3 regions of the Rhodopseudomonas parapalustris genome follow, and region 1 is predicted to be linked to each of the others. Evidence: riboswitches for the same ligand, from Rfam matches in the RefSeq annotation. Region 1 holds a riboswitch; each other region holds the start of a gene.
What was found. Region 1 has a riboswitch for cobalamin ahead of M9H71_RS22985 (cysteine-rich small domain-containing protein). Riboswitches for the same ligand answer to the same signal wherever they lie in the genome.
Positions count from the first base shown of each region.

Region 2: it holds a riboswitch for cobalamin, as region 1 does, so the genes downstream of both, metE (5-methyltetrahydropteroyltriglutamate--homocysteine S-methyltransferase) here and M9H71_RS22985 (cysteine-rich small domain-containing protein) in region 1, are expected to answer to the same signal.
Region 3: it holds a riboswitch for cobalamin, as region 1 does, so the genes downstream of both, M9H71_RS22195 (TonB-dependent receptor) here and M9H71_RS22985 (cysteine-rich small domain-containing protein) in region 1, are expected to answer to the same signal.

Region 1 covers NZ_JAMKBZ010000039.1:3,172-10,929, reverse strand. The annotation lists gene M9H71_RS23005 (HWE histidine kinase domain-containing protein) at 1-492, opposite strand, end outside; gene M9H71_RS23000 (Crp/Fnr family transcriptional regulator) at 752-1,492, shown strand; gene M9H71_RS22995 (Crp/Fnr family transcriptional regulator) at 1,505-2,236, opposite strand; gene M9H71_RS22990 (histidine phosphatase family protein) at 2,422-2,994, shown strand; cobalamin riboswitch at 3,052-3,250, shown strand; gene M9H71_RS22985 (cysteine-rich small domain-containing protein) at 3,444-3,779, shown strand; gene M9H71_RS22980 (acyl-CoA dehydrogenase family protein) at 3,841-4,986, opposite strand; gene M9H71_RS22975 (MarR family winged helix-turn-helix transcriptional regulator) at 5,152-5,595, opposite strand; gene M9H71_RS22970 (substrate-binding domain-containing protein) at 5,754-6,938, shown strand; gene M9H71_RS22965 (amidase) at 7,104-7,758, shown strand, end outside.
Region 2 covers NZ_JAMKBZ010000011.1:139,192-146,949, reverse strand. The annotation lists gene metE (5-methyltetrahydropteroyltriglutamate--homocysteine S-methyltransferase) at 9-2,375, opposite strand; cobalamin riboswitch at 2,481-2,675, opposite strand; gene prpB (methylisocitrate lyase) at 2,854-3,771, opposite strand; gene prpC (bifunctional 2-methylcitrate synthase/citrate synthase) at 3,782-4,966, opposite strand; gene M9H71_RS12230 (MmgE/PrpD family protein) at 5,004-6,536, opposite strand; gene M9H71_RS12225 (acyl-CoA thioesterase) at 6,533-6,958, opposite strand; gene M9H71_RS12220 (short-chain fatty acyl-CoA regulator family protein) at 7,101-7,758, shown strand, end outside.
Region 3 covers NZ_JAMKBZ010000035.1:25,282-33,039, forward strand. The annotation lists gene M9H71_RS22185 (TAXI family TRAP transporter solute-binding subunit) at 1-155, shown strand, start outside; gene M9H71_RS22190 (PepSY domain-containing protein) at 165-1,610, opposite strand; gene M9H71_RS22195 (TonB-dependent receptor) at 1,615-3,894, opposite strand; cobalamin riboswitch at 4,003-4,198, opposite strand; gene typA (translational GTPase TypA) at 4,625-6,448, shown strand; gene M9H71_RS22205 (flavin monoamine oxidase family protein) at 6,625-7,758, shown strand, end outside.

The sequences.
Region 1 (7,758 bases):
GATCATCACGCGATGGTAGCCGAGCATCGCCTGCAGATAGCGTGGGACTCGTGCCGCCATCTCGTCGAGCGACTTCAACTCTTTGGTGCGTGCGATGATCTGCCGGGTCAACCGTAGCGGGTTGTCCGCTTCGTCGGCCGCCGCCGGTTCGAACTCGATGATCGACGTGCCGTCGTGCCGGTGCAGCGACACGTCGAAGGTGCGGCCGGTCGCGCTGTCGCGCCAGCCGAAGATCAAGGCGGGGCGTTTGGGGTCGGTCGCTTGCGCCAGGGCGTTGCGCAGGGCGTGCGCGTCGGACTCGTCGAAGTAGCCGGCGAGCGGTTCATCGGCGCGCGGCGTCTCGCGGCCCAGCACGGCCCCAGCGTTCTGTGACGTCCGGGTGATGCGGACGGCCTGCGCGTCGCACGCGAGCAGGCAGCCGTGCGGTTGAATTCTTCCAGGAATGTGGATCGGCTCGCGATCGCAGGACGTGAGGTCCACTTCATTCGACATGGTGGAGTCCGCTTTGAGTCCCGGTGTCGCAACCGTGCGTCCACGCGCGATCCGCCGCTGCGAGAGGGCAAAAAGGCGTGTTTGTCGAGGGGGGTGGAGCGCCGAGAGCCAAATAGATGCCTATGCGGTGAACGGGAGGCAGCCGTCCGTCTGGCCTGGGCCGGAGACACGCATCATCGGGTGGCTCGCTGGGACGCTGGAACCAACTTAACGAACTTGCATTGACTGTTCCGTTCACTAGTGGACACAGGAACTGTCGATGCTGCATTCTTCGGAGCGACCCAATAACAATTTGTTGCGAGCTTTGAACTCGCACGATTACGAGCTGATCCGTCCACATGTGAGATGCGAGACCAAGGTCGCGGAAGAGCTGCTTTACCGGCCGGGCGACCATGTCGGCAGTGCTTACTTTCCGTGCGGCCCGAGCCTGGTCTCGTATGAAGTCACCGATGGCGACGGTCGTAACGTCGAGACCATCCTGGTGGGGCGGGAAGGGGCGGTCGGCGGCATCGTCAGCTCGGGATTTCTGCCGGCCTATTGCCTGATCGTGGTCAAGTTCGACGGTCCGTTCGTCCGGCTGCCGATCGTCAACATTCAGTCCGCCAAGGATCGTTCGCCGAGCTTCAAGAACCTGTTCGCGCGTTACGCCGATTGTCTGATGGCCCAGATGTTTCAATCGACGGCATGCAACGCGATCCATTCGATCGAACAGCGAACCGCGAAGTGGATCGCCGCGGCGATGGACCGGACCGGCGACAGCGTGGTGCCGCTCACCCACGAGCAGCTCGCGGCGATGTTGGGGGTCGGGCGCAGCTACACCAGCCGCGTGCTGCAAGCGTTTCGTCAGGAGGGAATTCTCACCACTCGGCGAGGCGCACTGATCGTCGACGACGCGGACAAGTTGCGGTTGCGTGCCTGCCGCTGCAACTCGGCGGTGAAGGATCATTTCGACGTCGTGCTGCGCGGCGTCTACCCCGAACCGGACGACGCCGCAGCATAGCTCGAAAGAGCTTCAGCGGGGCGGCGGGCGCTTGAGATGCAGATAGCCGGGATCGAACTCGCCGATCTTCGCCACCCCCTGCCAGTTGCGGATGGTCAGAACGCCGTGACGGAAGTCCATCGTCTTGGAGGCGCGCAGCGTCGAGATCGTCCGGTTGACCGTCGCGATCGCCATCCCGAGCGTATCGCCGAGCTGGGACAGGCTGATCGGTAGCTGCATCGAATTGCCGTCGGTGAGCTTCGACACCTCTGCGCGGTAGAACAGCTCGCAGAACAAGTGCGCCATCCGGGCTCGCATCGTCCGCGCGCTGTTGTTGGTGATCGCTTCGCGGAAGATCGCCGCGTCGACCAGAGTCTCGCGCCAGATCGCCGTGCCGAGGCCGGGACGAGTCTCGAACATCCGCAGGATCTCCCGATGCGGGATTGTGGCGGCGGTCGCCGGTCCGATCGCGCAGATCGAATGATCCATTCGTTCGAGAAACATCCCCTGCGAGTCGGGCAGATCGCCGACCATGTGAAACGACAGAAATTGACGACGGCCGTTGTGCTGCAAATGATACCGGCCGACCATTCCGTCGACGACCAGCGCAGCGCCTTTCGGCGATTCGCCCTGCTGGACGAGGTCTTCGGTGCTATCGAGGTGGCGCAAGCTGTAGCTGAGGTTCCGAATCGCGGTCAGATCCTCGGCGGACAGGCGGGAATGCTCCCGCAACTTATCGATCAAGACGCGGTGGACGTCCTTCATCGGGCTTCCTCTTTGGGGCGTATCATCTGATACGGGATGCGTCTTAACGCTGCATGGCGGAACAAGTTGCAATTCGCGGCGGGCGTAGACCGGGCGCAGCTTCTTGCGGACCGGGGCTCGGGCATGCTCTGTCGTATCGGGACGATCGTTGCGGCATGTCGTCCGCTGCTTCGCGAGGAATTTCGATGACTGACCTCGGTCGGCTGTGGCTGGTCCGGCATGCGCCGGTGGACGGCCCGAAAGGCGTGATTCACGCGCCCGATGCTCCGGTCGATCTCGGCCATACGGTGCGGCTGGATTGGCTGCGCGAGGCGCTGCCGGCGGAGGCCGTGGTCGTGGCCAGCCCGAGCCGGCGCACCCGCGAGACCGCGGAGGCGCTCGGCTTTCAGCCGCTGCTGGAGCCGGATTTCCGCGAGCAGGATTTCGGGACCTGGACCGGGCGTCGCCACGACGATCTGGCGCGCGAACTCGGCCCCGCCTACGACGCGTTCTGGCTGGATGCCGCGCGGCTGGCGCCACCTGGCGGCGAGAGTTTTGTCGATCAGATCGAGCGCGTGCAGCGCGGCCTGACGCGCCTGCCCGGCGGGGACGTCGTCCTGGTGGTCCATTCCGGCACGATCCGGGCGGCGCTGGCGATTGCACTCGATAGCTCGCCGGACGCGGCGCTGAGCTTTGTGGTCGATCCGCTGTCGCTAACCCGGATCGACCGGATTGGCGCCGGCTGGCGTATCGTGTGCGTCAATCGCATCCCCGGCTAGGTTCTGGCCCGTCCCGCGGCTTGGCCATTTTTGCTTGCGCGCGAACCTGCCGCATGCTCTGGTTTTGCCGTCTTCGGTGCCTCGCGTGCGAGGTGAAACTGGGAATACGGTGAGGTGTTTTCACCAACTCCGTAGCTGCCCCCGCAACTGTAAGCGGATCTGCCTGGATCATCAGGCCACTGGCGTCATCGGCGTCGGGAAGGCGATCCAAGCGATATCCGCGAGCCAGGAGACCGGCCGAAGACGGACCTATCTAACCGATCGACGGCGGGTCGAGAGCGGAGCAGCGATGACCGAATTTTCTTAGCAGGCGAAGCCGCGCGCCAGCGGTGGTTTGCAGCGTCGTTCGACGACTGCCGCCGCTTTGCGCCATCACCCAATCAGAACCAGCCACAGCGTCGCTGCGACCGCGAGTTCGCGGTCCCGTGCTGCGGCGAGAGGGAGCGGTCATGGAGCCGAAAGACACGACCACTAACGAAGCTTTCAAGGGCTTCACCAATCAAGCGTGCCCGTTTCTGCCGTGTCATCGCGGCGTCGAGCGCGAGTTCAATTGCCTGTTCTGCTACTGCCCGCTCAGCGCGTACCAGTGTCCCGGGCCCTACAAGACGTTCGTCGATCGCAACGGACTGACGCGCAAGGATTGCTCGGACTGCACCCTGCCGCACAACGGCTATCGGCGGTCGTGGAATTTCATCCAGCGATGGCTGGAGCGCCCGGTGCCCTGGGACGGCCAGCCGCAGGATCCGCGTCGGCTCAAGCGCGAAGTCTCGGACAGCGGCGAGTGACCGTCGCGGGCGCCTCCGCAAGGCTCTCGTGGAGCCGCGTCGGAGGCGCCCTTACGGGCGCTTACAGCGATCGTGCGATCAGCAGCTTCATCACCTCGTTGGTGCCGCCGTAGATCTTCTGGATACGCGAATCGATGAACATCCGGCCGATCGGGTATTCCTGCATGTAGCCGTAGCCGCCGTGAAGCTGCAGGCATTCGTCGACGGTCTCGACCTGCTTCTGGGTGGTCCACCATTTCGCCATCGAGGCGGTGACGGCGTCGAGATTGCCGGCGATGAGCTGCACCAGACAGAAGTCGACGAACACCCTTGCGATGAAGGCTTCGGTCTTGCGCTCAGCGAGCGTGAACGCGGTGTTCTGGAATTCGATGATCGGCTGGCCGAATGCTTGGCGTTCCTTGGTGTAGTCCGAGGTCAGTGCGACGGCGCGCTCCATCGCCGCCACGGCGCCGATCGCGATGATCAGCCGCTCCTGCGGCAGTTGCTGCATCAGTTGCACGAAGCCCTTGCCCTCTTCGCCGCCGAGCAGGTTCTCCTTCGGCGTACGGGCGTTCTCGAAGAACAGCTCGGAGGTGTCGGAGGCGTGCAGGCCGATCTTGTCGAGGTTGCGGCCGCGCTTGAAGCCGTGGTTGTCCTTGGTCTCCAGCACGATCAGCGACAGCCCCTTGGCGCCGGCGCCGCCGGTGCGGGCCACCACGATGATCAGGTCGCAGTTCTGGCCGTTGGTGATGAAGGTCTTCTGGCCGTTGATGACGTAGTGGTCGCCGTCGAGCTTGGCGGTGGTACGCACACTCTGCAGGTCCGAACCGGTGCCGGGTTCGGTCATCGCGATCGCGCCGATCAGCTCGCCGCGCGCCATGCCCGGCAGCCAGCGCTGCTTTTGCGCTTCGGAACCGTAGTTCAGAATGTAGTGCGCGACGATGCCGCTGGATACGGTGACGCCGGACAGCGCGTCCGGGACGATCTGCTCCATATCCTCGTAGACCGCGGCGTCGTAGGCGAAGCTCGCGCCGAGGCCGCCGTATTGCTCCGGAACGCTCGGCAGCAGCGCGCCCATTTCGCCGAGCTTCAGCCAGGCCGAGCGGTCGACCATCTTCTGCTTGCGCCATTTGTCGCTGTGCGGCGCCAAGTCCTTGGCGAGGAATTTACGAAACTGGTCGCGGAACGTATCCAGCTCTTCGGTCATCCAGGGCGAACGGTACTGCATGTTTCCTCACTCGAATGGGCGGCCGCTTGCCGCGGCACATCACCCGCTGATCTAGGCCAGTTCGATTGTGCAGAATAGACCGTGCGCCCGCCGCATCTTGCGGCGTGTTGCTGCAGACCGGGGTGGTGTTCGCACGCGCACTGCGCGCCATACGGGAAGATGCGCTCAGGTCGCGCTGTCGATCAGGCTTTCAAGCAGCCGCTTCAACTCGGCGGTGGCCTTGTCGCCGTAATTTTCCGCGATGTGCGCTTCCTGGCTCAGCGCCAGCGCGTTGAGCCGCTGGGTCAGTGCCTTGCCACGATCGGAGCTGTACATCAGCACCTTGCGGCGATCCTCCGGATCTTGGACCCGATAAACCAGCGCGTCCGACACCATCCGGTCGATCATCTTGGTGAGGGTCGGGTGATTGAGCAGCACCGCCTCGGCGAGCTCGCCCATCGAGTGTCCCTTGCCGTCCGACAGGACCTTCAGAATCCGCCACTGCTCCACCGGCACCCCTTCGCCGCGCAGCCGCGCTTCGAGCTGGCGGTTGATCTCCCGGTTGGCCTGCGCCAGCAGATAGGCGAGGTGCTCCGTGATCGGTGGATTGCGGTCGGGCGATTTGGCCAAGATGAGACTTTATCGTTCGCTTTGAGTGAATCGGATGCGCAGTTTGCTGCATCTATATGCACAGCAATCCTTGAAGATTCAATATTTTCGAATAGCATCAATCGACGTACCCGGGGAGGGGATTTCGGCGGGGCCACCCGCACCAAGCAGGAGAGGGCGTGCTTTCGGCTGTCGATCTCGGACATACTGGTGTCTCTGGAATGCCGCTGCTCGGCTTGCTCGACCGCGGCACGCTCGGCGATGCGCGGTGGGTCGAAGGACCGGGGGACGGCGACGGCGCCGCCGCACGGCGTGCACGCAACAAGCTTCGCGTCGCCAATTTCGTCACCTTCCAGGGCTCCCCAGGATTGTGGGGGCCGGCGTCGACCAATGCGGCGCTGCTCGCCGCCGCCGAGATCAACAAGCGCGGCGGCATTCTCGGCCGCGAGATCGAACTGGTGTTCTGCGATGCCGGTGGCGCGATCGAGGACGTGGTCGAGCGCGTCTCGCAGTCGGTCGCGTGTGAGGACATCGATATCGTGATGGGGTCGCACATCAGCGCGGTGCGGGTCGCGCTGCGCAACGCGATCCGCGGCCGGGTGCCGTACATCTACACCCCGGTCTATGAGGGCGGTGAACGCGCGCCCGGCGTGATGGCGATCGGAGAGACGCCGCGCTGGCAGAGCCGGCCGGCGATTGACTGGCTGGCGCGGGAAAAGAAGGCGCAGCGCTGGTATCTGATCGGCAGCGACTACGTCTGGCCTTGGCTGTCGCACCGGGCGGTGAAGAAATACATCAAGGACGCCGGTGGCCAGGTTGTCGGCGAGGAATTCGTGCCGCTCGGCGAGGACGACCACGAGCGTCATCTCGACCGTATCCGCGCCGCCCGCCCCGATGCGGTGCTGATCTCGCTGATCGGAAACGACAGCGTCACCTTTAATCGCGCCTTCGCCGAAGCGGGACTTTCTCGGCACATCCTGCGTCTCGCCGGTGCGATGGACGAGACGGTGCTGCTCGGGATCGGCGCCGATAACACCGAGAATCTGTTCTGCGCCTCGGGCTATTTCGGCTGCTACGATTGCGCCGCCAACGATGCGTTCCGCGACTCCTATCGGCGGATGTTCGGCCCGACCGCGCCGCCGATCGGCTCGGTCGGGCAGTCGAACTACGAAGGGCTGCGGTTTCTGGCGACGATCGCCGAAAAGGCGCAGACGCTGGCGGCTCGCCCTTTGCTGCAGGCGGCACGAAACGTGGTGTATCAGGGCGGGCGCGGCGAGGTGACGATCCGCGACGGCCGTGCAAGGATGACGATGCACCTCGCTGAAGCCGACGGCCTGGATTTCAAATTGCTCCGCACGTTCTGAACCGCGCTGACCTCGTCAGCATCGATGAGCTTCAAAATAATACTTGAAAAGGAAAATATTTCCCTGTGTAGTATCGCAATGATGCGGCGGCGCTTCTGCTGAGCCGCCGCCGGTGTCCCTCCCCGGGTCGCCATTGCCGATCCGCCTACGCGCAGGAGAATGAACTTGGCCGTCTCGCTTCCCACACCCACGCAGCTTCTCGAAGTCGCCGATCAGTGCGGCCTGTCACTCACCGACGAGGACATCGTTTCGTTCCGCGGACTGATGCAGCCTTCGATCGACGCTTACAACGTGGTTGCGGCGCTGCCCGACGAAGTGCCGCTGGTGAAGTATCCGCGCACGCCGGGCTATACGCCGGGCGCGGAGGAGAATCCGCGCAATGCCTGGTATCGCAAGTCGAGCGTGAAGGGCGCGTCGTCGGGCAGGCTGAAGGGCAAGACCGTCGCGCTGAAGGACAACATCATGCTGGCCGGCGTGCCGATGATGAACGGCTCTTCGACCCTCGAAGGCTACGTGCCGGACTTCGACGCCACTGTCGTCACCCGCATTCTCGATGCCGGCGGCGAGATTCTCGGCAAAACGCATTGTGAGCATTTCTGCATGTCCGGCGGCAGCCACACCGGCTCCAATGGTCCGGTGCATAATCCGCACAAGATGGGCTACTCGGCCGGCGGCTCGTCTTCGGGGAGCGCCGTGGTGGTTGCGCTCGGCGAAGCCGATATGGCGATGGGCGGCGACCAAGGCGGCTCGATCCGCATGCCGTCGTCGTTCAGCGGCACCTACGGCATGAAGCCGACCTGGGGCCTCGTTCCCTACACCG
Region 2 (7,758 bases), on a different contig from region 1:
GTGCCGCTTCATCCCGCACTGACCTCGCGAATCCGCCGCGCTGCTTCGACCATGTTGACGAGCGCCCCCTGGACTTCGTCCCAGCCGCGCGTCTTCAATCCACAGTCCGGATTGACCCACAATTGCCCATCCGACAGCCGCTGACGCGCTAGTTGGAGCAGCGTGGTCATTTCCTCGACTGACGGCACCCGGGGCGAATGAATGTCGTAGACGCCGGGACCAATCTCGTTCGGGTACTTGTAGGTCTTGAACGCGTCGAGCAGCTCCATCTTCGAGCGCGACGTCTCGATCGAGATCACATCGGCGTCCATCGCGGCGATCGCATCGATGATGTCGTTGAACTCCGAATAGCACATGTGGGTGTGGATCTGCGTCTCGTCGTTGACGCCGGACGAACACAGCCGGAAGCACTCGACCGCCCAGTCGAGATAGCTCTTCCATTCGGAGCGGCGCAGCGGCAGCCCCTCGCGCAACGCCGCCTCGTCGATCTGGATCATCGAGGCGCCCGCCTGTTCGAGATCGCCGACTTCGTCGCGGATCGCGAGCGCGATCTGGCGGCACGCGGTGCTGCGCGGAACGTCGTCACGCACGAACGACCAGTTCAGGATCGTCACCGGTCCGGTCAGCATGCCCTTCATCGGCTTGGCGGTGAGCGATTGCGCATATTTCCACCAGCCGACCGTCATCGGCCGCGGCCGCGACACGTCGCCGAACAGGATCGGCGGCCGCACGCAGCGCGACCCGTAGCTCTGCACCCAGCCTTCCTTGGTGAAGGCGAAGCCGGAGAGCTGCTCGCCGAAATACTGCACCATGTCGTTGCGTTCGAACTCGCCATGGACCAGAACGTCGAGGCCGACCTTCTCCTGCCACTGAATCGCCCGGGCGGTCTCGCCGCGCAGGAACGTGTTGTAGTCCGCATCCGAGATCGCGCCCTTGGCATGAGCGGCGCGGACCTGGCGGATCTGGGCGGTCTGCGGAAACGACCCGATCGTGGTGGTCGGAAACGCCGGCAGCTGTAGCCGCTGATGCTGCAATGTCGCACGCGCCGCAAATCCGCTGTTGCGCTGGGTCATCGTGGCGGTGACCGCCGCGGCGCGGCCGATCACCGCCGTGTCGTGCACTTTGGGCGACTTGCGCCGCGTCGCGGCCGCCTTGGCCGAGGCGGACAACTGGTCGTGCACCGCGGCCCGGTCGCCGCTCAAGGCCCTGCCCAACGTCGACAACTCGCCCATCTTCTGCAGCGAGAACGACAACCAGTTCTTCAGGTCGGGATCGAGGCCGGTTTCGAGTTCGAGATCGACCGGCACGTGCAGCAGCGAACACGACGGCGCCAATTGCACGCGGTCGAGCCCACGCTGCTGCACGATCGGCTCGAGGCGGTCGAGCAAGTCAGGCAGGTCGGCGCGCCAGATATTGCGTCCGTCGACCACGCCAAGCGACAGCACTAGATCCTTCGGCCCCTTCGCGATCACAGCGTTGATCTGCTTCGGCGCCCGCACCAGGTCGAGATGCAGACCCGCGATCGGTAGCGCCAGCGCGGTCTCGAGATTGTCGCCGAGCCCGCCGAAATAGGTCGCCAGCATGATATCGAGATGCGGCAGCTCCCGCGCGATCTGGCCGTAGACGTCGCGAAACGCCTGGCGGTCGCGGTCGTCGAGATCGAGCACCAGCGCCGGTTCGTCGAGTTGGACCCACTTCGCCCCCTCGGCCGCGAGCCGGCCGAGAATCTCGATATAGACCGGCACCAGTTGCGGCAGCAGCGACAGCACATCGAGCCCCTCATCCGCGCTCTTTCCGAGCTTCAGATAGGTGACCGGCCCGAGCAGCACCGGACGGGTGTCGTAGCCCAGCGCCTTCGACTCGCGATATTCGTCGAGCGGCTTGAGCGACGCGAGCTGGAAGCGCTGCCCGGCGGCAAATTCAGGGACCATATAGTGGTAGTTGGTATCGAACCACTTGGTCATCTCCTGAGCCGGAACGCCATGCGGTGTCGTCTCGTCGTGGTAATGACCGTTGGCACAGCCGTGCCCAGCGACGTCGGCCTGCGTGCCGCGGGCCATGGCGAAATAGGTGGCGAGCGAAACCGGGCCCCCTTTCCACCCATAGATCTCGGGAATCGCGCCGACCATCACGCTGGTGTCGAGGACCTGATCGTAGAGCGAGAAGTCGTTCGACGGAATCACGCTGACGCCGCGCGCTTTTTGCCGCGCCCAGTTCGCCGCGCGCAACGCGGCCGCAACTCGCAGCAGGTCGGCTTCCGTCGACTTGCCGGCCCAGAAACTTTCGAGTGCGGATTTCAGCTCGCGCCGCGGCCCGATCCGCGGTGTGCCGAGTGTGGCGACGGCAAGAGACGTAGTAGTTGTGAGAGAAGACATGGCTCAACCCCAAAAGTTGGGGGCAAGGCCTAGCGACGCGGCATGATTCCCCGAACCGCAAGCACGGCGGGGCCACAAGCGCACCACCGGGGCACCCCGCCCGTGGACGTTTCGTTCGACGAGGCAGGTCTCCTGGCTCGCGGGTCATCGCCTTCGTTCGACCTTCCCGGGATCGCTCCCAGTGGCTTTGCTGAACGTCGGCTCGCCGCTGACAGTTGCGGGGGCAGCGCCGGCCTTGCACCGGCTTCCCTCTTAGCTCCGGACGATACGATCCGAAGAACCTCGACGGCGATCACTATGGCGAGGGTGATCCAAGGCTGTCAAGCGATCCACGCTTCGATCATCTCAACTAATTAGTTTCCCCCGCGCAAGACGCACAGCAACAGGCAGAAAGACTCTGTCCTACCGAACCGGAGCTATCAGCTTCCGCCGCTCGGGACGCGACATCGGCTTGCTGCCCGCCGATTCCGTCTCTCGCCTATGATCCGGCCGACGCCGGCGCGATCGATCGAACGATCGACGCATCCAGCGCCTCGAACCGGTCGAGCCCGAGCGTGTCGTACAGCTCGGCGCGTGTCTGCATGTCGCCGAGCATCGCTTGCGTGCTGCCGTCCCGCCGCAACGTCGCATAGAGCTTCTGTTGCGCCTTGTTGGCGACGCGCAGCGACGACACCGGCCAGATCACCATCCGGTAGCCCATCTGCTGAAACTCGTCGGCGGTGAAGAACGGAGTCCGGCCGAATTCGGTCATGTTGGCGAGCAGCGGCACGCCCGGCATCCGAGCAGCGAATTCGCGGAACATCTCGGCCGTGGTCAGCGCCTCGGGAAAGATCGCGTCGGCTCCGGCCTCGATGTACAGCCTGGCGCGCGCCACTGCGCCGTCGATGCCTTCGCTGGCCGCCGCATCGGTTCGTGCGATCAGATAGAGATGGCGCCGCGCTTTCGCCGCGGCGGCGACCTTGGCGGCCATGTCGTTCGCATCGGCGAGCTTCTTGTCGTTGAGATGACCGCACTTCTTCGGCAGAAGCTGATCCTCGATATGAACCGCGCCCGCGCCCGCATCCTCGAAGGTGCGGACCATGTGCATGACGTTGAGGGCCTCGCCGTACCCGGTGTCGCCATCGACCAGGGTGGGAAGGCCGCCTGCCCGCGCGATCTGCCGGATGAAGAACGCGACCTCGTCGACCGTGATCATTCCGAGGTCGGGAATCCCCATCGACGCGGTCATCGCGGCGCCCGACAGATACAACGCCTCGAAGCCGGCAGCGCGCGCCTGCAGTGCGGCCATGCCATTGTGCGCGCCCGGCATGCGGACGATGCCGCCGCGCTCGATCAGCGAGCGGAACCGCACGCCTGCAGGGTCGGTGGGGAGATCGGCAGCAACGAGATACGGCATGGTTTCACTTTCAGGCAAGACGAGAAGACGGCGCGTGGCCGCGTTGTTCGATCGGCACGAACAGACGATTCTCCGGTCCGACGTAGTTCGCGGTCGGGCGGATGATCTTGTTGTCCTGCCGCTGCTCGATGATGTGGGCGCTCCATCCCGCCGTCCGTGAGATCACGAACAACGGCGTGAACAGCGAAGTCGGCACCCCCATCGCGTGATAAGAGACGGCGCTGAACCAGTCGAGATTGGCGAACATCTTCTTAGATTCGTGCATCACCGCCTCGATCCGGTCGGCGATCTCGAACATCTTCACCGATCCGGCCTCGACCGAAAGCCGCCGGGCGACCTCCTTGATCACGCGGTTGCGCGGGTCGGCGATGGTGTAGACCGGGTGGCCGAACCCGATCACCACCTCCTTCGCAGCGACCCGACGGCGGATGTCGGCCTCCGCTTCGTCGGGCGTTGCGTATCGTTTCTGGATTTCGAACGCCGCTTCGTTGGCGCCGCCGTGCTTGGGACCACGCAGCGCGCCGATCGCGCCGGCGATCGCCGAGTAGAAATCGGCACCGGTCCCGGCGATGCAGCGCGCCGTGAAGGTCGAGGCGTTGAACTCGTGCTCGGCATACAGGTTCAGCGACGTATGCATCGCGCGGACGTGCGACTCTCGCGGTTTGGTCCGATGCAGCAGATGCAGAAAGTGACCGCCGATGCTGTCGTCGTCGGTCTCGACCTCGATGCGGCGGCCGGTGTGGGCGAAGTGATACCAATACAACAGCATCGAGCCGAACGAGGCCAACAGCCGGTCGGCAATGTCACGCGCCCCGGGATGATTGAGGTCGCCCGCTTCCGGCAGCACGCAGCCGAGCGAAGATACACCTGAGCGCATCACGTCCATCGGATGCGCCGCCGCCGGAAGTGCTTCGAGGGCACTGCGCACCGCCGCCGGCAGCCCGCGCAAGCTTCGCAGTCTGGCCTTGTAGGCGGCCAGTTCCGCCACCGTCGGCAGCGCCCCGTGCACCAGGAGATGCGCGATCTCTTCGAACTCGCAGGTCTCCGCCATGTCGAGAATGTCGTACCCCCGATAGTGCAGATCGTTTCCGGTTCGCCCGACCGTGCACAGCGCGGTGTTGCCGGCGATGACGCCGGACAACGCGACGGACTTCTTCGGCGGAGCGCTGTGACGCGCAATCGCGTGGTCTGTCATTGCTTCCTCCCTGGTGATCAGAATTATTCAGCCCCGGCTACGATCCGGACTTCCAATCGAAAATGCCGGCCGGCGACGCCACCCCGAGCCGGAACGGCGCGACAGCGAAGCTCAGTCCGCCGAGTTCGGCCGAGCTCAGCTCGGGCAGCCGGTCGACGAGTTCGAGGAAACGGTCCTGCTCCGACTGCTCGACGACGCCGTCCGCCAGGGTGCGGAACTTGCCGACATATTGCTCGCGGCGGAACGGCCGACGGCCGAACGGATGCGCGTCTGCGACGGCGATCTGATCCTCGACGATCGATCCGTCGTCGAAGGTGACGACGACGCGGGCACCGAACGCCTTCTCCTTGGGATCGCGGCTGTGATAGCGCCGCGTCCATTCCGGATCTTCGATCGTCGACACCTTGTGCCACAGCGCAACCGTGGTAGGCCGCGCCGCACGCTCGGGCGCGTAGGACTGCTCGTGATGCCACCCGCCGTCTTCGAGCGCGACGGCGAAGATGTACATGATCGAGTGATCGAGCGTTTCGCGGCTCGCGCTCGGGTCCATCTTCTGCGGATCGTTGGCCCCGGTACCGATCACATAATGGGTGTGATGGCTGGTATGCAGCACGATGCTGTTGATCTTCGACAGGTCCGGCGTCCGCTCCCGCAGCGCAGGCCCCATCCGTCGCGCGAGGTCGATCAGCGCCTGGCTCTGATACTCGGCGGAGTGCTCCTTGGTGTATGTCTGCAGAATCGCCCGCTTGGCCTCGCCGCGCTCCGGCAGCGGCACCTGATATTCTGCCTTGGGACCGCCGAGCAGCCAGGCGATGAAGCCATCCTCACCCTCCCAGGCCGGCGACGGCGCGCCCTCGCCGCGCATTACCCGATCCACCGCTTCCACCGCCATCTTGCCGGCGAAGGCCGGCGCGTAGGCCTTCCAGCTCGAGATCTCACCCTTGCGTGATTGCCGCGTCGTGGTGGTGACGTGCAAGGCCTGCTGAACCGCCTGATAGATCACCTCCGTGGGCAACCGCAGCGCCGTTCCGATGCCGGCCGCCGCCGATGGGCCGAGATGCGCGATGTGATCGATCTTGTGCTCGTGCAGGCAGATGCCGGTGACGAGATCGACTTGAATCTCGTAACCGGTGGCGAGACCGCGAACCAGCGCAGCGCCATCGAGACCGCAATGCTGCGCCACCGCCAGGATCGGCGGAATGTTGTCGCCGGGATGCGAGTAGTCCGCCGCCAGATAGGTGTCGTGGAAATCCAGCTCGCGCACCGCAACGCCGTTGGCCCATGCCGCCCATTCGGGCGACACACGCCGGTCGAGCGCCAGCCCGAACACCTTCGCGCCGGCGCGATACGGATGCGCCATCGCCTGGGCACGGGCACTGGCGACCGGACGCCGGGCGATCGACGCAGCCGCCACGGCTGCGTTGTCGATGATCCGGTTACCGATCATCTCGACCACCTCCGGCTCGACGGCGACCGGATCGGCAGCGACCTCGGCGATCTTCCAGGCGAGCTGCTCGGCGCGGGGCAAACGGTCGGCGGAGCGGGCGGTACGGACGGTATGCAGCTTCACGAAGTGGTCTCCTGGATGGTGGTCGTCGTCGATGAAAGTACTTGCACGGGCGTCGGTCTGCCGGCCTTGTCGACGGCGACCATTTCGAACGAGCCGCGGACTGCGAGTTGCCGGGCACCGGAAATCAGCGCTTCGCTGACCACGTCGACGACGACGGTCATCGACGAGCGCCCGACTCGCACCACGCGGGCAGTCAATTCAACGAGGTCGCCGACCTTCACCGGAACGTGGAATTCGATCTTGTCCGATGTCGCCATCACGATCGGCTGGCGCGCCCGCCGTGTCGCCGCGACAAAGGCGGCCTTGCCCATCAGGTTGAGTGCGTTGCCGCCAAACAGTGTGCCGTAGTGATTAGCTTGCTCCGGAAAGATCATCTCGACGAAGCGCGTCTCCTGCGTCGCATCGAAATTCGTAGCGCTCATGGCGCACCTCCTTCGGCTTGTCTTGGCGCATGGTTCGGCATATTGGCGAACACGGGCCGTCGTAAAGGACTAAACCTGCGAAGAATTGCGAAGCGGGGCACGGCGATTTGCAAAGATTGCGAAGGCGATCTGCGGAGGTGCGATGAAGAAATCGTATGTAGGAGCGCGTCTGCGGCGGCTGCGCGAGCAGCGTGGCATGACGCAGCAGGCGCTCGCCACCGCCGTCGGCGTCTCACCGAGCTACCTCAATCAGATCGAGAACAACCAGCGTCCGCTGACGGTCCCGGTGTTGCTGAAGCTCAACGCAACGCTCGGCATCGACGTTCAGTTATTCTCTGAGGATGACGAGGCGCGACTGATCGCCGACCTCAAGGAAGCGCTGTCCGACCCGATGGTCGGCGAAAGCCTGACCGCAAACGACGTGCGTGAGCTTGCAACCAGCATGCCCGCAGCAGGCCGCGCCTTAGTGGCAATTTATCGGCGTTATCACCTCGCGCTGGAGCAATCAGCAGCCCTCGCCGCCCGTCTCGGGGACGATCGGCAAGACCGACCGACATCTGCCATGTCCACGCCGTTCGAAGAGATTCGCGATTTCTTTTATGCGAGGCACAACTACATCGCCGAGCTCGACGAAGCGGCGGAACGAACCGCCGCGGACACCGGACGAACGATCCAGCAGGTCGCGGCGGCGCTGGCAGAGCGGCTGAAATCGCGGCACGGCATCGACATCCGCATCGGCGAAGCCGACGCATCGGCGGATGTTCAGCGCAGCTTTGACGCGGGCGACAAGACGCTTCGGC
Region 3 (7,758 bases), on a different contig from region 1:
CGGCCTATGAGAACGGTGCGATCGACAGCGCGGCGCTGACTGCCTTCAGCATCGCGCTGGAGCAGTTCCACAACGCCGTCGCTGACCGCAAGCTGCTGCTGGTGGAGGTGTCACCGCTGCCGCCGGTGCGGGGCGCCCGGCCGCAGGCGGTGTGAGCTTCAGGTTCAGCGCACCAGCCGCCGCCAGCCGATCACCACGCCGCTGATCGAAATCACAAGGCCGGCGAGCGACAGCCCGATGACCACCAGGTCCCATGCCGGCCGGTACGCCAGCAGCACCGGAAAGTCGAAGCTGTGCAGCGCATTGAACAGCCAGCGATAGCTGCGGGCGCTGGTGTCGCTGCGTCCGACGAGGTCGCCGGTGGCCGGATCGAAGTGAAGCCAGGTTCGCGCCGCATCGTCGAATCCGACTCTCAGCACCGGCAACGGGCGCTGCCGATGGTGCTGATACCAATAGGCGTCGTAGTGATCGAGCCGCTCCTGCAGCACCATGTTGGCGCCTGGAAGCGACTGCGCAGCCGCCGTCACGATCGTCTCTTGTGGCAGCCGCTTGGCCGTGCCGTCTTCGGGATCGGCGAGTGTCTGTCGCCCATCGCGATGCGCCAGCAGCATCAACGGCGTGCCGCCGATCCAGACGAAGCGAGCCTCGGCGACGCCGGGCATCGCGGTCGGCGGCAGCCGGCCGGCGATCGTCGGAGCGTCGTGGCCGGCATAGCGCTGCGCCATGTCGCGGCTCTCACCGCGGCGGGCGAAGGCCTCGCCCGGATTCATCGACAGCCAGCCGGAGAACATCCAGGTCAGTACTACCACGCCGCCGATCAGGCCGACAATGTGGTGCCACGCCATCCAGCCGCGATACGGCGTGATCCGGCCCGACGCATAGCGCCGTCGCAGCCCGGCGCGGAGCAGGCCGATCCAGATGCCGCTGACTGCCACCAGCATCAGCACGCCCGACACCCACAGCACGACCTGCCGCCATAGCGGGCCGTCCTGGCGCAGCACCGTGAAATAGATCCAGTGCGGGATCGCGCCGAACCAATTCCAGATCCGCTCCTGGCGCGTGGTGTCGAGCACGATCTCGCCGCCGCGGGAGGCGACATAGAGTTCGGTGCCGGCGGCATCGCCGAGCCCGATCAGGTACAGCGGCCTGAACGAATCGTAGCGCGCGGTTACGCTCCACTGGTCGCGATCGACCGTTTCGATCAGCCGCGGCGCGGCTGCTTCCGGATGATGTCGCGCCACCGCGAGCGCCTGGTCCGCGCCGATCTCGTCGATTGCACGGCCATCGACCGCCGAGATGGTGCGGCGCCGGCTGCTCCAGTCGAGCAGCCGGTACACCGGCTCGTCGTTCAGCATCACCAGCCGCAGCTCGCGCGGGTAGTGCTTCATGCCGGCCGCCTGCATCGCTTGGTTGGGCGACAGCACGACACCTTGCCAGGCGAGATCTGGCAAGGCCGCCCAGCGTTCTTGTTTGTCGTAATGCGGAAACGCGACGTACATCATCACCACGCCGGAGATGAACCACATCGCGAACAGCAGGCACCCGGCAATGCCGAGCCAGCGGTGGCCGAGATACAGCCACCGCTTCGCGCGCCTGACGACGCTGGACATCGCTTTAGAACTTCACGTTGTAGGAGAGTTCTGCGGTGCGCGGCATGCCGAGGATCCACTGCGACGTGCCGCCGGAGGTCGCATAGACGGTGTCGAACAGATTGTAGACCCGCAGCGCGAAGGTCTGCCGGCTGTCCGGCTTCCACATCAGACCGGCATTGACCACGCTATAGGCCGGCCGCACCAAGGTGTTGGCGTTGTCGGCCCATGTGTCGCCGACGAGCTGGATGCCGGCATTGGCCGACCAGCTCGGCGCAAACGCCCAGGTCGCCCAGATGTTGCTGACCACTTGCGGCACATTGGCCGGGACGTTGCCCGCGTAGTCCACCGCACGGCCGCCGACCACCTGGGTGAAGTCGTCGTATTTGGCCCGCAGCCAGGCGACGTTGGCATCGAGCCGCAGCGTGTCGGTGACCTTGAGGCCGGCCGAGGCTTCGATGCCGCGCGAGGATTGCTGGCCGATCTGCAGCGGGTTGGTGTTGGCGGGGTTCTGCGGATCGCGCGCCAGCAGGTTGTTCTTGACGATCTGATACGCCGCAAGTGTCCACTCGGCACGGCCGCCGGCGAGCTGTTGCTTGATGCCGACCTCGACCTGCTTGCCGGTCGACAGCGCGAAGTCGCGGTTCACGCCCGTCATGGTGATCAGGTTGGTGACCGGATCGACCGCCGTCGCATACTGACCGTACAGCGACAGATCCGGAATCGGATTGTACACCACGCCGACCCGCCAGCTCGGCGCCGAATAGGTCTTCTCGAAGCTGTTCGACGGCGTCAGGAAATCTGTGCGCTCGACCGTCGGATGATCCGAGCGGACGCCGCCGATCACCGAGAGCTGATCGGTCAGGCTGAGGCGATTTTCGGCGAACAGGCCGTATTGCGTCGTCTTGGTGTGGAAGCTCGGCCGGGTCGAGCTGACCCACTGGAAGTTGCCCGGATCGAAATTGTAGGGATTGACCGACGAGCTGCCGGCGTAGGGCGAGTTGTTGGTGTGCGTGAAGGCGATGCGGTTGACGTCGAAGCCGGCGACGAACTGGTTGGCGAGGCCGAACAGATGGCCTTTGAAGGTGGTGTCGAAGCGATTGCCGACCTGCTCCTGGTCGTGAAAGATCTCGATATAGGAGCTGCGGTTGATGTTCCCGGTGGTCGGGCTGAAGGCGTAGCTCTCGACGTCCTTCCAGTGCCGGTGGCTGCTGAGATAATAGGTGACGTTCTTGACCGAAACGCCTTCGGCGACGTCCCACTCGGTCTTGAACTGAGTCCAGTTGTCGCGATAGCGGATGCTGGAGTCGCCGACATTGTAGTTCTTGAACCGCAGCGATTCGTCGATCCGGCCGTTCACCAGCGGAGTGCCGAAATAGCGCGACGGGCTGCGGTCGGCGTAGTCCTCGCTCAGCGTGAAGGCGAGATTGTCGGCCGCCTGCACCCGCACCGAGCCCGAGACGGCGACGTTCGACATCGTATCGCGATCGACCCAGCCGTCGGACATGTTGCCGATCGCCGCCAGCCGATAGGTCACGTTCGAATTGATCGGGCCGCCCGAGTCGACGGCGAGACGCCGCAGCAGGTTGGTATCCAGCGAGATCTCGGCCTCGTTGCGTTGCACGTCGAGCGGCTTCTTGGAGATCACGTTGATGGCGCCGCCGATCGCGCCTTCGCCGTACATCACCGAAGCCGGGCCGCGCAGCACTTCGATGCGCTGCGCCGTCCAGGTATCGAACGGGAACGTCATCGTGCCCGAGCCGACATACATCCGGGTGCCGTCGTACAGCGACATCACCGTGCCGTTGCCGGTGAAGCCGCGGGTGGCGAAGGACAGGCCGCCATTGCCCGGCGCCGGGCTGGCGGTGAAGCCGGTGGCGTTCTGCGTCACCGCGTCGATGACGTTGTGCTGGCCGCGCTCGGCGATGGTCTCGGAGCGAATCACTTCGACGCTGGCCGGTGTCTGGAGCGGCGTCAGGCCGAGTCGGCTGCCGGTCGACGACGGCGTGCCGAGATTGAAGGTGGGGGCAGTGGCCGCACGGGTTGCGGCGGCTTCGGTCGGCGCCGGAGCGGGCGTGGCGGCAGGACGCGAGGCGGCGCGGCGCTGGCGCGACGATCCGGCCTGGGCGGTCGCTCGCGGCTTGGCCGGACGCACGGTCTGGCCCTCGACCACGATCGGATCGAGACCGCGCGGATTCGCCGAGGCGGTTTGGGCTAGGCCGTCCACCGGCCAGAGCAGGGGAACGAGGGCGACAGAGGACAGCAGGCGACGATTGCGCCCGAAAGGCAGAACGGCGGGAGTCATTTTTTGGCTCGCGGCTAACGTGGCACGTCACCGCGAAACAGGTCTGCCGCAGCCTTCTTGCGGGCTACGGTTCGACACGCACCAGGACACCCCGCCCAATGTGTTCGCGTGTGACCACGACTGACGGCAGGTCTCCTGGCTCGCGGGTCGTTGCCTTTCACCGCCTTCCCAGGACCAAGGCCCAGTGGCGTGTGGTGAATGGCTCGCCGCTTACAGTTGCGGGGGCAGCCGCGGAATAGAGCCGGATGGCCCGCACCGCGTTCCCTATTGATCCCTTTCGGGAACCGTCGCTATTCACGGTATTGGACTGACGGCAACGCTGTCAATGAACCGGGAGGAGAAAATCCAACCAGTCCAATGGCTAGCACCTGCGCGTCGAGCCCATCCGTGTCGGCGACGATCCATGTAACGTTATAACATTACATCATTTCGTCAAGCCTATTTGCGAGTCTTTCCCGAAAGCGCCTCAAGACCCCGCACCCGCGCGCCCGAGATTCGGGCATCTGTGCAGCGCCAACCGTCATTGTTATTTCGCGAATTCTGCGTATATTGCGTCGCAACGCGTGCTGGCGCCCGGTCTCGTTTGGCCGGGCCTGTTTTTTGCGATTGCAGATTGCGATTGTCCGGCGCGTTTCAGACACAGGCTGGCTGCGGTGCGTCCTTCGGCGATTCGCGCGGTGTGCCTGTGATCGCGCTGATCAGGCAACGCCCGCAGGACCGACAGAGAGCCATGAAGCTTCGTAACATCGCCATTATCGCCCACGTCGACCACGGCAAGACCACTCTTGTCGACAAGCTGCTGCAGCAGTCCGGCACCTATCGCGACAACCAGCGCCAGGTCGAACGGGCGATGGACTCCAACGATCTTGAACGCGAGCGTGGCATCACCATTCTGGCGAAGTGTACTTCGGTGGTTTGGGGCGACACCCATATCAACATCGTCGACACGCCCGGACACGCCGACTTCGGCGGTGAGGTCGAGCGCATCCTGTCGATGGTCGACGGCGTGATCGTGCTGGTCGACGCCGCCGAAGGCCCGATGCCGCAGACCAAGTTCGTGGTCGGCAAGGCGCTCAAGCTCGGCCTCAAGCCGATCGTCGCGATCAACAAGGTCGACCGCTCCGACGCCCGCGTCACCGAAGTGGTCAACGAGGTGTTCGACCTGTTCGCCGCGCTCGACGCGACCGACGAGCAACTCGATTTCCCGATCCTGTACGGCTCGGGCAAGAACGGCTGGATGTCGGACAAGCCGGACGGCGACCACAGCGAAGGCATGAGGCCGCTGTTCGAGCTGGTGCTCAAGCACGTTCATCCGCCGGTGGTGGAAGAAGGTCCGTTCCGCCTGCTCGGCACCATCCTCGAAGCCAACCCCTATCTCGGCCGCATCATCACCGGCCGCATCGCCTCCGGCACGTTGAAGCCGAACCAGGCCGTCAAGGTGCTGTCGCGCGACGGCAAGCTGGTCGAGCAGGGCCGCATCAGCAAGATCCTCGCCTTCCGCGGCCTCGAGCGCGTGCCGCTCGATATCGCCGAAGCCGGTGACATCGTGGCCATCGCCGGTCTCACCAAGGGCACCGTCGCCGACACCTTCTGCGATCCGGCGGTCGATACCCCGATCCAGGCGCAGGCGATCGATCCGCCGACCGTGTCGATGTCGTTCATCGTCAACAACTCGCCGCTCGCCGGCACCGAAGGCGACAAGGTCACCAGCCGACTGATCCGCGACCGCCTGCTCCGCGAGGCCGAGGGCAACGTCGCGCTGCGCGTCGTCGAATCGGCCGACAAGGACGCGATGGAAGTGTCGGGCCGCGGCGAATTGCAGCTCGCGATCCTGATCGAGAACATGCGCCGTGAAGGTTTCGAACTCAGCGTGTCGCGTCCGCGCGTCGTGCTGACTCGCGACGAGGACGGCCAACTGCTCGAGCCGGTCGAGGAAGTCGTGATCGACGTCGACGAGGAGTTCTCCGGCGTCGTCGTGCAGAAGATGAGCGAACGCAAGGCCGAGATGATCGAGATGCGGCCCTCGGGCGGCAATCGTCTGCGGCTGGTGTTCTACGCGCCGACCCGCGGCCTGATCGGCTACCAGGGCGAACTGATGACCGACACCAAGGGCACGGCCATCATGAACCGGCTGTTCCACAACTACCTGCCGTATCGCGGCGAGATCCAGGGCCGCCGCAACGGCGTGCTGATCTCCAACGATCAGGGCGAGGCGGTCGCCTACGCGATGTTCAAGCTGGAAGATCGCGGCCCGATGATGATCGAGCCGGGCTGGAAGGTCTACAAGGGCATGATCGTCGGCGAGCACACCCGCGACAACGATCTCGAGATCAACGTGCTCAAGGGCAAGCAGCTCACCAACATCCGCACCACCTCGAAGGACGAAGCGGTGCGGCTGACTCCGCCGATCCGGATGACGCTGGAAAAGGCGCTGGCCTATATCGAAGACGACGAGCTGGTCGAGATCACGCCGAAGTCGATCCGGCTGCGCAAGCGCCTGCTCGACCCCAACGAGCGCAAGCGCGCCGAGAAGAGCAAGCAGGCGGTCGCCTGATCGCCATCTCCGTCATTGCGAGCGCAGCGAAGCAATGACGGTGAGAGGTCGGTAATCGATCCGAACGCTGGAAGTTTACGCCGTTTCGATACCCGATGCCCGGCCCTCGCGCCGGGCATCGTCGTTTCCGGATCGGCTGACATCGAACCGACGTCACCGCCATGGTAGGCTCGGGCATGCCCCGCACCCGTTTCCCCTCCTCGGTCGATATCGCGATCGTCGGCGCCGGCGCGGCCGGCCTCGGCGCGGCGCGTACCCTGGAAGGCTCCGGCCTGTCGGTGATCGTGCTGGAGGCGCGGGACCGCATCGGCGGCCGCGCCTGGACCCGGATGGTGACGCAGGAGATCGCGTTCGACGTCGGCTGCGGCTGGCTGCATTCGGCCGACGAGAATTCGTTCGTCGGCATCGCCGGGCAGCTTGGGATCGGCATCGACAAGACCCACCCGCCGTGGAGCGAGGCGAGCTTCGGCGACGTGTTTCCAAAGCGCGACAGGGTGGCCTTCGGCAAAGCGCTCGATGCCTTCTATGAGCGGGTCTGGCGCGCGGCGAAAAAGAAAGCCGATGTCGCGGCCGCAACGTTGCTCGAGCCGGGCAATCCCTGGAATCCGATGATCGATGCGGTGTCGACCTACGTCAATGGCGCCGAACTCGACCGGATCTCGGTGCAGGACCTCGAATCCTATCGCGACACCGGCATCAATTGGCGCGTCCGGGAAGGCTACGGCACGTTGATCGCGGCCTATGGGGCGTCCTGTCCGGTGGCGCTGACCTGTGTGGTCGAGCAAATCGACCACGCTGGCCGGCAGATCAAACTCGAAACGTCGCTCGGCACGCTCAGCGCCGACCAGGTGATCGTCACCGTGCCGACCAATCTGATCGCCGACGAGGCGATCCGCTTTGCGCCGGCACTGCCGGCCAAGGTCGAGGCGGCGCGAAACCTGCCGCTCGGCGCCGACGACAAGGTGATGCTGAAGCTGTCCGACTCGAACGGCTTCCCGGTCGACGGCAACTTGCGCGCCGCCACCATGCGCCGTGCGATGGGGACGTATCACCTGCGTCCCTTCGGTTATGATTGCATCGAGGGTTTCTTCGGCGGCCGCTACGCGCGCGAGCTGGAAGACGCCGGCGTGGGGGCGTTCGCCGCGCAGGCGATCGACGAGATCGCCGACCTGCTCGGTCACGACATTCGCCGCAAGCTGTCGCCGCTGGCGGAATCGCGCTGGGCGCACGACCCATTCGCGCGCGGCGCCTATTCGCACGCGCTGCCCGGCCACGCCAGCGCCCGCGCGATGCTGGCCGCGCCGGTCGAC